DNA from 3 places in the Caballeronia sp. INML3B genome. Region 1 is predicted to be linked to each of the others. Evidence: predicted binding sites of a transcription regulator. Region 1 holds the regulator's gene; each other region holds the start of a gene.
What was found. Region 1 encodes LexA, which represses DNA repair genes until DNA is damaged. Its sites were predicted from a motif close to ACTGTATNNNNATACAGT; they were not measured.
Positions count from the first base shown of each region.

Region 2: NCS58_RS26330 (putative DNA modification/repair radical SAM protein) is a predicted target of LexA. The motif match lies at 2,239-2,256, and genes of this name have one in related genera.
Region 3: imuA (translesion DNA synthesis-associated protein ImuA) is a predicted target of LexA. The motif match lies at 2,562-2,579, and genes of this name have one in related genera.

Region 1 is NZ_JALQDI010000008.1:4,379-9,043, reverse strand. Features, by position in the region: gene NCS58_RS07060 (sulfate ABC transporter substrate-binding protein) at 1-848, opposite strand, end outside; gene lexA (transcriptional repressor LexA) at 1,107-1,784, shown strand; gene NCS58_RS07050 (hypothetical protein) at 1,991-2,317, shown strand; gene NCS58_RS07045 (DUF2939 domain-containing protein) at 2,418-3,017, shown strand; gene NCS58_RS07040 (universal stress protein) at 3,035-3,544, opposite strand; gene nodI (nodulation factor ABC transporter ATP-binding protein NodI) at 3,876-4,665, shown strand, end outside.
Region 2 is NZ_JALQDI010000059.1:111,614-116,278, forward strand. Features, by position in the region: gene NCS58_RS26310 (aldose 1-epimerase) at 1-867, shown strand, start outside; gene NCS58_RS26315 (hypothetical protein) at 880-1,188, opposite strand; gene NCS58_RS26320 (hypothetical protein) at 1,488-1,781, opposite strand; gene NCS58_RS26325 (hypothetical protein) at 1,930-2,151, opposite strand; gene NCS58_RS26330 (putative DNA modification/repair radical SAM protein) at 2,269-3,480, shown strand; gene NCS58_RS26335 (UdgX family uracil-DNA binding protein) at 3,480-4,665, shown strand, end outside.
Region 3 is NZ_JALQDI010000075.1:5,580-10,244, reverse strand. Features, by position in the region: gene NCS58_RS30840 (error-prone DNA polymerase) at 1-425, opposite strand, end outside; gene NCS58_RS30835 (DNA polymerase Y family protein) at 440-1,903, opposite strand; gene imuA (translesion DNA synthesis-associated protein ImuA) at 1,827-2,540, opposite strand; gene NCS58_RS30825 (hypothetical protein) at 2,979-3,323, shown strand; gene NCS58_RS30820 (SOS response-associated peptidase family protein) at 3,358-4,317, shown strand; gene NCS58_RS30815 (hypothetical protein) at 4,335-4,598, opposite strand.

The DNA of each region.
Region 1 (4,665 bases):
TCGTCGCTATACAGGTACTTGAGATAGGCATCGGCGAGCTTGCGCGTGCCGTGCTTGTCGACGACCTTGTCGACCACCGCGACCGGCGGTTCCGCGAGGATGCTCACCGTCGGCACGACGATCTCGAACTTGTCGGTGCCGAACTCTTTCACCGAAAGGAACGCTTCGTTTTCCCACGCGATCAGCACGTCGCCCTGGCCGCGCTGCACGAAGCTCGTCGTGGCGCCGCGCGCGCCGGAATCGAGCACGCCGGCATTCTTATAGAGCTTCGTCACGAAATCTTTCGCGGTCTGCTCGTTGCCGCCCGGCTTGTGCTGCGCATACGCCCACGCCGCGAGGTAATTCCAGCGCGCGCCGCCCGAGGTCTTGGGGTTCGGCGTGACGATCGACACGCCGGGCTTCGTCAGATCGTCCCAGTCCTTGATGTGCTTCGGATTGCCTTTGCGCACGAGGAACACGATCGTCGACGTGTACGGCGACGCGTTGTCCGGCAGGCGCTTTTGCCAATCCGCGCCGACGAGTCCCTTGGAGGCGAGCGCATCGATGTCGTAAGCGAGCGCGAGCGTGACGACGTCGGCCTGCAGACCGTCGAGCACCGCGCGAGCCTGTCCGCCCGAGCCGCCGTGCGATTGCTTGAAGGTCACCGTCTCGCCGGTATCGGCCTTCCACTTTTTCGCGAACGCCTGATTGAAGTCCTGATACAGCTCGCGGGTCGGGTCGTATGAGACGTTCAGAAACGACGTCTGCGCGAAGGCCGACGCGGCCATCCCAACGCCCGCCGCCGTCAGCGCCGCCGCCGCGAGCAGGCGCCGCGCGCCTTTGCCCAATCCCAGTCTGATGCTTTGCATTCCCCGTTCTCCGTCTTATCGAATTGACGGAATCAGTCTATCGAGGCGTCTATATGATTAGAAATAATCGTTATTCACTTTTTTATACGTAAAACTGCTAAGAACGATATTCCTGGATGGAAAAAGCGATCGCGGCCGCTAAGCGTGCGCGCGGCAGCCGCAGACGGGCGAACTTAAAGTAAAGCTTGAAAAGCGCGAAATACTGTATAAAAATACAGTCATCTGTCCATCCATACAGTGCACCAAGGGCCCGAGCCAGTGACCAAGACATCAAAACTTACCGCGCGGCAGCAGCAGGTGTTCGAACTGATCCAGCGCGCGATCGACCGCACGGGCTTTCCGCCGACGCGCGCCGAGATTGCGGCGGAACTCGGCTTCAGCTCGGCGAATTCCGCGGAGGAGCACTTGCGGGCGCTGGCGCGCAAGGGCGTGATCGAACTCGCGGCGGGCTCGTCGCGCGGCATCAGGCTGCTCGGCGATGCCTCGCGCTCCGATCGTTCGGAGGACATGCCCCATCAATTCACGCTGCCGCATCAGAGCATCATGCAGCTGTCGCTGCCGCTCGTCGGGCGTGTCGCGGCCGGGAGTCCGATCCTCGCGCAGGAACACATCTCGCAGCATTACGCCTGCGACCCCGCGCTCTTTTCCAGCCGGCCGGACTATCTGCTGAAAGTGCGCGGCCTCTCGATGCGCGACGCCGGCATCCTCGACGGCGACTTGCTGGCCGTGCAGAAGCGCACCGAAGCGAAAGACGGACAGATCGTGGTCGCGCGTCTCGGCGACGACGTGACGGTCAAACGCTGGAAACGCCGTCCGGACGGCGTCGAGCTCATCGCCGAAAACCCGGACTACGAGAATATTTTCGTGCGCTCCGGCAGCAGCGATTTCGCGCTGGAAGGCATCGCGGTCGGGCTGATTCGTTCAGGCGAGTTCTGAGGTCTCCGCGCGACATGGGCGGGAAGCGAAAGTCGGAGGCAAATCATTCGCTCACTTTCGCAACGGGACAAGAAATGTCTCATTGACATCGCAAGATAGCCTCACCAACCGCTTTCGACGTTCAGTCGAGCCGGTTCAAACATAACAAGCATGACGGCCGCCGTGCGCGGTGCGCCGCGGTGCGTCCTATCGTCTGGAGAGTCATCATGGAACGTTTTGCCCGGCTGCTGCCCTTCCGTCAATTCGGCCGCCTGCGCCATCTGCGCGCGCTGATCGCCTGCGGCATGCCGCGCGCCGAAACTACGTCGGATCTCTTCGACGAAATGCCCGCGCTGCCGTCCCAGCAGCCGGCTTTCGCGCGCGTGTCGTTGAACAGCACAGTGCATGCGGAGCCGGAACAGCGCGCGCCGGTGCGTGTCTATCGCGGCCAGTCACGCGTGATTCTGGTAGGCAAGATCGACGAAGTGTCGCGCATGATCGACCGTTGCATCGCGGAGGAAAACGCGGGGCTCACCGGCGGCATCCTCGCCTGAAACGAGGCGCACCGCCCGCAGAATGTGAATTAACGGGATTTATCACGCGCCTGCGAGGTCAATTTCAGATTCACGTTTTGCAGAGAGGCTTCGCCGTCGCATGTCCCGCACTAGCCGCTCCGTCGCCGCCGCAGTCGTCGTCCTGATTCTCGCCGCGGCGCTCGCTTTTATCTATGCGTCGCCTTACATCGCGCTGAACCGCGTAAAACGCGCAGCCGATGCGCGCGATGCGCAGACCGTCAACGAGTACGTCGATTTTCCCGCGCTGCGCGCGAGCCTCAAGGAGCAGGTCGGCGCGCTGCTCACGCGCCGCGTCGATATACAAAAGAGCGGCAATCCGCTCGCGATCATCGGGGCGATGATCGGCGCAGCGCTCGTCGGTCCTCTGGTGGACTCCTATGCGACACCGGACGGCGTCGCGGCGATTCTGAACGGCATTCCGCCGCGCGGCGATCCGGGCGAGCAGCCGCCGCCGGCCGGGAGCGGCTCATCGGCGGCGCACCCGGACGCGCCGGCCCCCGGCGTCACGACCGCGCAGCAGACACCGAAGGTGCCGCCCCAGACCACGGCCGGTTATCGAAGCCTGAACACGTTCGTCGTCACGTATCAGCACGGCGCCGGAGATGCGCGTTACTCGGCGATCTTCCATCGCTACGGCCTCATGACATGGAAGCTCGTCGCGGTCGATCTCAACGGGTGACGCGTCGAACGTCCTCTTCAGGCGCCGGCTTCGGCCTTGACCGGTTTCGCGGCGTAGGCCGCTTCATCTTCGGCCTCCGCCGATTCACCGGCCTGACAGACGGCTACAAGAATGCTGCACTTCACGCGGTCGAGCAACGGAGTGTTGCCCGCGCCCATCCACCAGCGCGCGAGACCGTTGCGGCAGCGATGCCCCACCACGACGAGATCGACCTGAAGGCTTTCCGCAAGCGCCGCGATTTCGTCGATCGGGTGCCCGAACGCGAAGTGTCCCTGCGCCTGAAGACCCCGCTCGCGCAGCCAGTCGACGCCTTCCTGCAAAATATCGCGCGCGGCCTCCTCGAAGCGTCCGCAGGCCATATCGGTTAGCAGTCCGGCGCTCTGCGCAATGCTCGATCGCATGTCCACCACCGCGAGGACGTGCGTCTCGGCATTCAGGTCCAGCGCGAGATTCGCGCCTTGCCGCAATGCCTTGCGACCCTCTCTGGAACCGTCATAGCAGAGCAGGATTTTTCGGTAGCTTTCCATCATGACCTCCCTGGCCAACTTGCCCTTCGCGCCCGCTCGATGCGACCACAGCGCGATTTACCCGCGGCGTTGCTTCATCATCGTGTGTCGCCACATGCGTGGCAACGCTGGAAAACGCTTACCGGCGCGAACATGCTAGCTCGCACCGTGCCAGAACTCTGAACACGCCAACGGACAAGCCTCTGGCACTTTCGGCCGGAACCGGTTCAACGCTCGCCGCACAGGTTTGAAACGCGCCCGCCGCACGCGGTTGCACGCCAGGCATCGCCTTGGTGCAATGGATTACACTAGCCCGCTGGATTTCCCCACGCGGTTTTCCCGGCACGAATGCATGACTGATCAAACATTGCAACAGCGCACTGCACGCGGGTCCGATGAAAGCGGCGCGCCCGCCATCGAGTTCAGCGAAGTAAGGAAGCACTACGGTGAACGCACCGTCGTCGATGGTCTCTCGTTCGATGTGCGGCCCGGCGAATGTTTCGGACTGCTCGGCCCGAACGGCGCGGGCAAGACGACGACGCTCAAGATGCTGCTCGGCATCACCTCGCCCGATAGCGGCGCGATTCGTCTCGTCGGCGAGCCGGTCCCCGCGCGCGCCCGGTTCGCGAGAGAACGCGTGGGCGTCGTGCCGCAGTTCGACAACCTCGATCCCGATTTCACGGTGCGCGAAAACCTGACTGTCTTCGGCCGCTACTTTGGTCTGACCGGCGCGCGCATGGATGCGCTCGTGCCTTCGCTGCTCGAATTCGCGCGTCTGGAGAGCAAGGCGAATGCGCGCGTCGGCGAATTGTCGGGCGGCATGAAGCGGCGTCTCACGCTCGCGCGCGCGCTCGTCAACGATCCCGATGTCCTCGTGATGGATGAACCAACGACCGGACTCGATCCGCAAGCGCGGCATCTCATCTGGGAGCGCCTGCGCTCGCTGCTCACGCGCGGCAAGACCATCCTTCTGACGACGCATTTCATGGAAGAAGCCGAACGTCTGTGCGACCGCGTCTGCGTGATCGAGGAAGGCCGCAAGATTGCCGAAGGACGTCCGCACGATCTCATCGAATCGGTGATCGGCTCGGATGTCATCGAGATTTACGGGCCCGATCCGCAGGCGCTCGCGACGGAACTCG
Region 2 (4,665 bases), on a different contig from region 1:
CCGCACGTGGGCGGATCGATCGCGGCCTTCGACGAAACACGCGATGGCCGTTCGATCGACTGGCTGCGTCCCGCGACGCCTGCCGCGCTCGACGCGCGCGATCCGCTCGGCATGGCGAGCTTTCCGCTCCTGCCGTATTGCAACCGCATCCGAGATGCGCGTTTCAGTTTCGGCGGTGCGATCGTCGATCTGTCCGGCGACGGCAATGCCTTCGCTCATGCGCTTCATGGCAACGCATGGCGCTTGCCGTGGAAAGTGGTCGAGGGGTCGAACTCGCGCGCGCGTTTGCATTTTTTGCACGCGCCTTCGGGTGCAGCGGGGCATCACTGGCCGTTCGCGTATGAAGCGACTCAGGACATCGTGCTCGATGCACACACGCTAACCGTCACGATCTGCGCGCGCAACCTGTCCGATCGGCCGATGCCCTTCGGCATGGGGCATCACCCATACTATCCGCGCACGCGAAACACACGCGTTCACGCACGCGTCGCCGCGATGTGGCATAGCACGCCGGATCTGCTGCCGACGCACGCGGGCGCGCATCCGTGCGTCGATGCGATGGCGTCGAAAGAAGGCATGTGCCCGGATGCGTTCGATCTCGACAACAACTTCGCGGGCTGGTCGCGTACGGCGACAATCGCGTGGCCGGACGAAGGGCGCGCGATCACGTTGAGCGCCGAGGCGCCGTTCGATCACATGGTGGTGTACGCGCCGGCGTCGCATCCCGATTTGCTCTGCGTGGAGCCGGTGAGCAACGTGGCGGATTGGGTCAATCTCCATGTCGATCACGCGATGAAGGGCGGCGCGGTGTTGAAGCCGGGCGAGTCGGTCACCGCGTCATTCGCGTGGACGACTCGCTTCGGGTAGAACTCCGCTCGCTTACTGACCGAAGAAGATGTCGCAGCGCGGCGTCGCGGCGCAGCCGGTCTGAGCGCGCCCGCTCGCGGATGCGCCTGCGCCGGCGGTCATGCCGCCGTAAGCGGCGTCATCGGCCTGGGCCGCGGGCATGGCGGCCGTCTGCTGCTCCGGCGCGGCCTGCGACATGTACATCGGGCGCATCGTCTGAACGAGTTGCTGCGCATCGGCGGGCATGCCCTCGGCATGTGCCGCACCGATGCCGCCGACGTTGGCGACGACCGCGCATGCGGCCATCATCGCGAAAAGTGTTGGACTGACTTTGGACTTCATGCTCCAGCTCCTTGAACGAAATGCACAAGCAGCCGGGAACACGATTCTCGGACTCCTTGCCGCTTTGTCGATGGATGGGTTCGAGCGCAACGGCCAATGGCAAAAGATGCGCTACCCGGCGCGACGAAAGAAGACGCGTCGAGTGCAACGCATGGCGCTCAGTGGCTACGTTACGGCGATGAAGGAGCGGGAGAAATCCCTATTTGGTAGGGATGCTTCGGTAGGGTGCTGAAGAACATCAAAAACGCGCTCGGGCAAGCAAGTAGCCCGAGCGCGTTGAAGCAACGACTTCCAAACGCTTAGTATGACTTGGCAGCGCCGCCGCTCGACGTACCCGAGTCGGAACTGCTCTTCTTGTTCTTGTGCATCTTGCTGCTTTGGGACGAGTCCATTGTGTTTGCGCCCGATGCGCCCGAGGTCGTGCCCGTCACACCGTTGGCGTTGGGCGTGCTCATCCCGGTTCCGCCTTGACCCGCTCCGTTGCCACCCGCCGTGCCGCCACCTGCGCCGCCGCCCGCGCCTTGCGCGAACGCCGCGCCCGACAGACTCAGAATCATGGCCGAAACAAGCAGACTTCTCTTTGCGTTTTTCATGGTTTCCTCCCGTTGATCGATGGTCTCGATACGCTCCGCCTCGCAGAATGCTGCAGCGTCGCCGTTTGACTTGCGCAATCGCCGTGCCGCCCGCGAGCGCGCGGCAATGGCGGTGCATCAGACCATGCTGCGGGAAACGACGCGATCGTTACGCAAGCGCCTCGTCACACCATTCGATGGCCCACGCGCGCGCGCAATGCACGGCATCGGATTCGGTCGCGAACGCATCGAGTTCGCCGGATTCGAAAACTTCCACGTGCGCCGCGTGTTCGTCCGGCAGATGCGTGATCTTCGCGTGAGCGTAGTAGCTGCCGTCCTGGTCGTGACGCGCGGTGCAATCGATATGGAAAGTCTTGTAGTCGAATCGCATAAAAAAGGCTCCGGGAAATGTGTTTCGCGGGCAGGCGCGAAGCGTGCGCAAGCGTATTTGCGTTTGACTCCTCACCTCTCGTGACATACTGTATATACATACAGTATCATATGCAAGATGGACCTTTCCGAAAAGCTCGAAATCCTTGCGGACGCCGCCAAGTACGATGCTTCATGCGCGAGCGGCGGCGCGCCGAAACGTGAGTCGCGCGGCATCGACGGTCTCGGCGCCAGCACCGGTTCGGGCATCTGCCACAGCTTCACGCCTGACGGCCGCTGCGTGTCGCTGCTCAAGATTTTATTGACGAACTTTTGTCTTTACGATTGCCGCTATTGCATCAACCGGCGGTCCAGCAATGTGCCGCGCGCCCGTTTCACGCCGGAGGAAGTCGTCAGCCTGACGCTCGACTTCTATCGCCGAAATTACATCGACGGACTGTTCCTGAGCTCCGGCGTGATTCGTTCTTCGAACTACACGATGGAGCAACTCGTCCTCGTCGCGAAGACGCTGCGCGAGAAGCATCACTTTCGCGGCTATATCCATCTGAAGACGATTCCCGATGCCGACCCGGAGATCATCGCGCAAGCGGGACGCCACGCCGACCGCCTGAGCGTGAACATCGAGTTGCCGACCGAAATCAGCCTCGAGCGTCTCGCGCCCGAAAAAAGCGGCCGCACGATCAGGCTGGCGATGGGCAACATTCGCGTCGCGCGGGAGGAGTCGGAAGTCGAGCCGCGTGCGCCGCGTTTCGCGCCGGCGGGGCAGAGCACGCAAATGATCGTCGGCGCCGACGAAACCGACGATCGCACGATCCTCGGCACCGCTGAGACGCTATACGGCTCATATCAGTTGAAGCGCGTGTATTACTCGGCGTTCAGCCCGATTCCCGACAGCCCGTCGGGGGTGCCGTCGCAAGCGCCGCCGCTCCTGCGCGAGCATCGCCTGTATCAGGCGGACTTTCTGATGCGCGGCTATGGATTCGGCGCCGCCGAACTGCTCGGCGATGCCGGCAATCTGCCGCTCGATGTCGACCCGAAGCTCGCGTGGGCGCTCGCGCATCGCGACCGCTTTCCCGTCGATCTGAATGCCGCGCCCGCGCGCATGATTGCGCGTGTGCCCGGCATCGGCATGCGCAATGCGAAGCGCATCGTCGAGCTGCGGCGTGCGCGGCGCGTGCGTTATCAGGATCTCGTGAAGTTGCGCTGCGGCATGGACAAGGTGAAGCCTTTCGTCGTGACGGCGGATTACCGGCCGCCGCTTGCCGAGTCGCCGTCCGAAAATCTTCGGCGCGCGCTGGCCACCGGTCCCGTGCAGCTTTCGCTGATCTGATGCACGTCATCGTCATCGACGACGATTTCGACGCATGGCGCGTCGCCGCGCTCGATGCGCTCGCGCAAGGACTCACGCCCGAAGCGATCGACTGGCGCACGCCGGAGGCGCAGCCGGCGCTGTTCAGCGAACCGGCGCCCGCGGCCAACGCAGCTCACGGGCCGCAAATCCGCGTGTCACGCGAACTCGCGTCGCTTTTGAAGGACGCCGCGCATTTCCGCGATGCCCGCCGCTGGAGCTTCCTCTATCGCGTTCTCTGGCGCTGGGCGCAAGGCGACCGCGCAGTTGCGTCGCCCGCCGATGAAGACGGCGCGCGCCTCTACAGGATGGCGAAGGCGGTGCGCCGGGCGCAGCACGACATGATCGCGTACGTGCGCTTCCGGCAGCGCGAGGCATCGCTCGGCGCCCCCGAATATGTGGCGTGGTACGAGCCCGGCCACGACGTCCTCGCCTGGGGCGCGGAGCATTTCGCGGCACGCATGGGACGCTCGACGTGGCTCATCGCGACGCCCGACGGCGCCGCGATGTTCGACGGCGAGCGCCTGCAACTGGAACGCCGCCCCGCGCTCGCATCGGATCATGCGAGCGATACGCCCGACGCGGCCGAAGCGCTCTGGATGACCTACTACCGCAGCATCTTCAATCCCGCGCGCCTGAACGAATCCGCACTCGAACAGCACATGCCGGTGCGTTTCTGGAAAGGGCTGCCGGAAGGTGCGCTGATTCCGCAACTCGTGAGCGCTGCGCGCGGCGGCGCACGTCGCGTCGCGCAGGCGCAGCGCGTCGGCGCGCTCGGCGGCAAGGCGGTGCAGGTACAGGCGCGGGACGCACAACCCGAACGCGACGCGCCCACGTCGCTCGACACGTGCCGCCGCTGCGATCTGTGGCGCAACGCGACGCAGGCGGTGCGCGGCGCGGGCCCGGCCGATGCGCGCATCATGCTGCTCGGCGAACAGCCCGGCGATCAGGAGGATTTGAAGGGCGAGCCGTTCGTCGGCCCGGCGGGGCAACTGCTTCAAGAAGCGATGCAGCGCGCCGGCATGCCGCGCGAGCAGGTCTATCTGACCAACGCGGTGAAACATTTCAAGTGGGAGCCGCGCGGCAAGCGGCGTCTGCACAAGACGCCCGCGCAACAGGAAGTCGAAGCGTGTTCGTACTGGCTCGAACAGGAATTGCACGAGGTCG
Region 3 (4,665 bases), on a different contig from region 1:
GCCAGGCAGTCGGGCATGCCGCGCAGATGCGCGAACTCTTTCTCGGGCTTCGAAAGATCGTGCGGCGTGAGCAGGTACGCTCCTTTCGCTGCGCGCATGCGACCGAGCGTGATCAACTCGGATAGGTTGCCGTAGCCGTTGCGATTTTGTGCGAGCAGGATGAGACCGAACGCCGGGCTCTTGTCCGCATGAACAAGCCGGAAGTAGGAGCCGATGATCAGCGGGAGATTTTCTTCCTTCGCCTGGACGTGCGCGCGCACGACACCTGCCAGCGAGCATTCGTCGGTAATGGCGAGGCCTGAGTAGCCGAGTTGAGACGCGCGCAGCACGAGTTCTTCGCCGTGCGAGGCGCCGTGCAGAAACGAGAAGTTTGTGAACGCGAACAGCTCCGCGTAGTCGGGTAGGGCCGACGAGAAAAGATCCACGGCGACGCCACCGATTATCCGAAGAGTCCATGAAGAAACCAGCGGACTTCTTCGGTCTTCACGCTCGGTCGTTCACGGTAGATCCAGTAGCAGCTCTTATCGGCAGCTTCCGCGACGTAGTAGTCGCGCGTTACCAGTTCGCCGTCATGCCAGCCGGCTTCGATACGCTCGCCGGTCGAGACGAGCTTGAGCGGTGAACCATAAAACGGCCGGTGATTGTTGATCATCAGCCGCACAGGCGTATCGAGTAACCACGTTGGCCGCGGCAGTTCAGCAGGAGGCGGGCAGGCTTTGACGGTGTCCTGGACCGGGACCCAAAGATTCGCCTGTTCGGGGCGATGATCCGACGTCGGCGCGGGACGCAACACATTCTCTGCACCTAAACGAGCCACCAACAGTTCGAGCAGGCGATTGTGATCCTGCGTGGATCCGCCGGGATCGGGGAAAAGCGAGTCGCTCGGCGGCTCGGCTGGCTGCACTTTCGAAGCAGCCAAGCGTACCGCGATGACGGCCGCTTCGAGCTCGATGCGTCCGAGCCGCTCCTTGAGCAGTCGCACGAGGTGCTCCTCATGCCAGGTTGGTTCCGCGAGCGCGATGTCGATCGTCGTCGGCTCGATCGCCTGGCGGCCCCGTTCATGTTCGAGCGTGATCGTCGCCTGCGTGAGCGCGAGCTGCTGCGCGCTCAGCCATCCGCACAGCTGCACGATCAGTCGTCGCGCGCAAAACAAGACCGCTTCAGCATGTTCAACGCGATCGGGCAGTTCGGAGCGCGCGCTGAAGGAGGGTGGCAACTCGAGCCATTCATAAAGTTCGGGCGACAGGCCGTAGGCGCGGTCAAGAGAGTCCAGTAAGTCCACGCCACACCTCTTTTTGAGACCTGCACGCGGCAGGCGTCGAATATCGTTGAGCACTCGGCAACCGAGGCCGTTGAACCACTCGGCGAAGGGCCGCACTTCGGGACTCACCATGAAGGGCAACTCGCCGAGCGTGCGTTCCAGCGAACTCATCTTGAGCACGCGCCGGCGACCTCGTTTGGCAAGAAGCCACGCACCTTGACCCGTTGGCGCGACGCTCATGCGAGCGGTTACGCCAATCGCATTGACCACCTCTCGGATCTGCCGGCAAACCTGCGCGATGCCGCCAAAAAGCCGAAGGCTCGCTGTCACGTCGACGACGATGGTTTCCTCTTCTCGCACGGCCACTTGAGGAGAGAAGCGCAGTAGAGCGAAGGCGACCTCGCGCTGCACGTCGAGCTCACGGGTTGGGCAGCGGTCGTACATCAACGCGTTGGCCATGAGCGTCGCGACGCCGCCGCGCTTCATGCCCACCATCACCCCTGCGTCTCTGGCTGCCTGGTCGAGGACGATGACCTTGTCACGCTCGAGCACCACACAGCCGTGTTCAGTCGGAGACGACCATCTCGGACGGAACACCTCCAGCGAAAGCCGGGGCAGGAAGATGGCGACGAACACGGCCATGAGGGCTGAGCAGAATCGGAGACGGTTGAAGATGGATGGACAGTTGGTCGGTTCGGATGGGCCCTCGTCGCTTAACGACATCGACGACGATGCCGCTGTCGGCGGGCCGCACCGCCAGCCGTAATGCGGCGGGCGAAGAATCTTGGGCGGCGGCAAGCGGTCGAACCAGAATCAGTAAGGTTTCCGTCGCTTGTGCCGCGAGATGCAATCGCCGTAAGGCCTCAGATCGGATGTGCTGTTGCCAGAAGAGCAGCGCGCCGCAACTTCGGGCGTTCAGCACGCGCTCGGCGCACCACAGTGCGTCGGCCGTCTTGGGCGCGCGCAGCATCATCAGCTTGTCCAGCGGCAGGCCCAGATACGAAAACGCCAGGCTGTTCGGCACGTGCGGCGCCTGGAGTAGCGCGACCGGCCGTTTGCTCGCGGCCACAAGCGCAGGCTTGAGCAGCCGCATCTCACCAATGCCAGGCTGCTGGACCAGCAGCTCTACCAAGGCGCCGATGGGCCAGCCACCGCCCGGCAGCTCCGCCGACAGGGCTGCGTAGCCGGTGTCGATGGTTTTGCCGTAGGCGCGCGCGAGTTCCGAGCCGCGCCAGAGGCTCGCATGGATTGTCTCGATGTGTTGCGGCAGGGCGGCCATGGTGGAAGGGGTTGATCAATCACTGTATATTTATACAGTAGTGTAGCGCAAAAGCTGAAGCAGTGAATTTCGTCTTACAGACTCCCGTGGAGGCCGACCGATGAATATGCTTCGAGAACACCCGAGGCCGAGGCCGCGACCGTTGTCGCCAAGCTAAGCGGGGCGTGCGGCGACGCGACAATTGACGACGCCATCGCGGGTGGCAACGCGGGCGAGCCGAGTTCTTCCGGACGGTCAGGACTAAGACGTTAAAGAATTCAATCGCTGGAGGTGGACGATAGTGTGCGGGGTCGCCGATTCTGTCGCGGGCGCGACCGTTTGTGCATGGCACAGGAATGCGCTGCGGCGAGCGACGTGAAGTCCGCGTTGTTGAAAAGTCCCGCGTTCGTCCGCACGTGCATCTTGACGGCTGGCAGGTTGGGACCAAGTAGGAGCGAAATGAGCAAGCCCGATATTGACGAACTAACAGGCGCGCGAGCGGATCTGCTGTGCTTTCTGGTGGCAACCGTGGCCGCTTCGTACGCGCTGACACAGGAATGGCGAGTGGATCACGTCGTGGAGAGCTGCCGCATCTGGCTTAAGCGCAACCTCGTCATGATGCATTGGCTCGAGCGCATTCGGATCGGCCAACTGGCGTTCAAGATCGCTCGCCACGATCTGAAGAAAGCAGGCATTGCGGTTCGCCAATCGGATGTGCAGGCGCTCTTCACCGGCGACATGGGGCTGAATCATGCGAGCACGGTCGTCCAGAAGATGATGCGGCTCTGCCGCGAATCGCTGTGACACGGCCAGGCAACGAAACAGGAGACGATGACAGATGTGTTATTCGGCGCAGATTCAGGCGGACTATCGACGCTACGTGAAGATGTTCGGCGCGCAGATGGACATCCGGGAGTTTGCGCGCCTCTTCTGGGAGCGTGCCGAGGGCAGCAAGGCGAAGATCCCGAAGGCGATGGAAGACGCGTTTCTCAATCCGCAGAATGACGATGAACGGCAGATCAAGGCATTCATCGATCGTTACAATGCGGAGCAGGCGACCAGTCTGGAGCAGGAGCTCTTCAGGCAGCGAACTCGCCTCGCCGATGCGCAGCGTTCCCTGCAGGGCAAGACCACAAAGGCGGCCGCCGGGAGCAAGCGCATTGCGACCGACAAGATCGACGCAGCGCTGCGCCGCCTCGAAGATCTCAAGCGAACCGAAGGACAGCCGCGGGATTCGCGCATCTTCCCGGGTCACTACGCGCCCGTGCTCGTCGTTGAAAACGGAGAGTACGTCGTGAAGCCGATGCGGTATCAGTGCCGCGTTGCCGGGAAGCCAGCCAATTACGATACGCGTTTCCCCGGCACGTACAACTGCCGGGTCGACAGTCTTTCGGGCTTCTGGCGACCGCTGTTCGGCTATTCCCACGGCATCATGATCGTGAACCGCTTTTACGAGAATGTGAGCCGCGCACGTATGGAAGGGCGAGCGCTTGCTCCCGGCGAGAAAGACGAAAATGTCGCCCTCGAATTCAAGCCTGACTCGGGCGGTGACATGCTGGTCGCCTGTTTGTGGTCGCGCTGGACGGCGAAGGATCAGCCGGACTTGCTTTCGTTCGCGGCCATCACCGACGAACCGCCGGTGGAAGTCGCTGCTGCCGGCCACGACCGTTGTATCGTGCCGGTCAAACCGGAGAATGTTCAGGCGTGGCTGAATCCGAACCCGTCAAATCTTGACGCGCTCTACGCCATTCTGGACGACCGCGACCGCTTCTACTATGAGCACCGACTCGCGGCGTAGCTCGGTGGCCGGCTGATTCATGCCGAAGGGTTCGTGCTTAGCCCGCGCGAATAGCGCGCATCCATTTCGAATGGCGGAAGCGGCGGCGTCTGCCCGTCGACAAACGCGAATGCGCATCGGATGGCGAATCGGTATGCACCATCCCTGCTTGCGAATGCACCGAGATCGCCCAACGAGGTGGCGTGGCCGTCGCGTTCCAGGATAGAGGCGCGGGCGACATAGGTTCGTCCGACGCGTGTGACCGACGGTTGAATCGCTGCACCGTGGTGATAGAAGATCATTTTTGTGTGTCTCCATTATCTCGTGCGCGAGAACCCAGCATAGCGCGGAAAGAAAGTTGGCCACAAA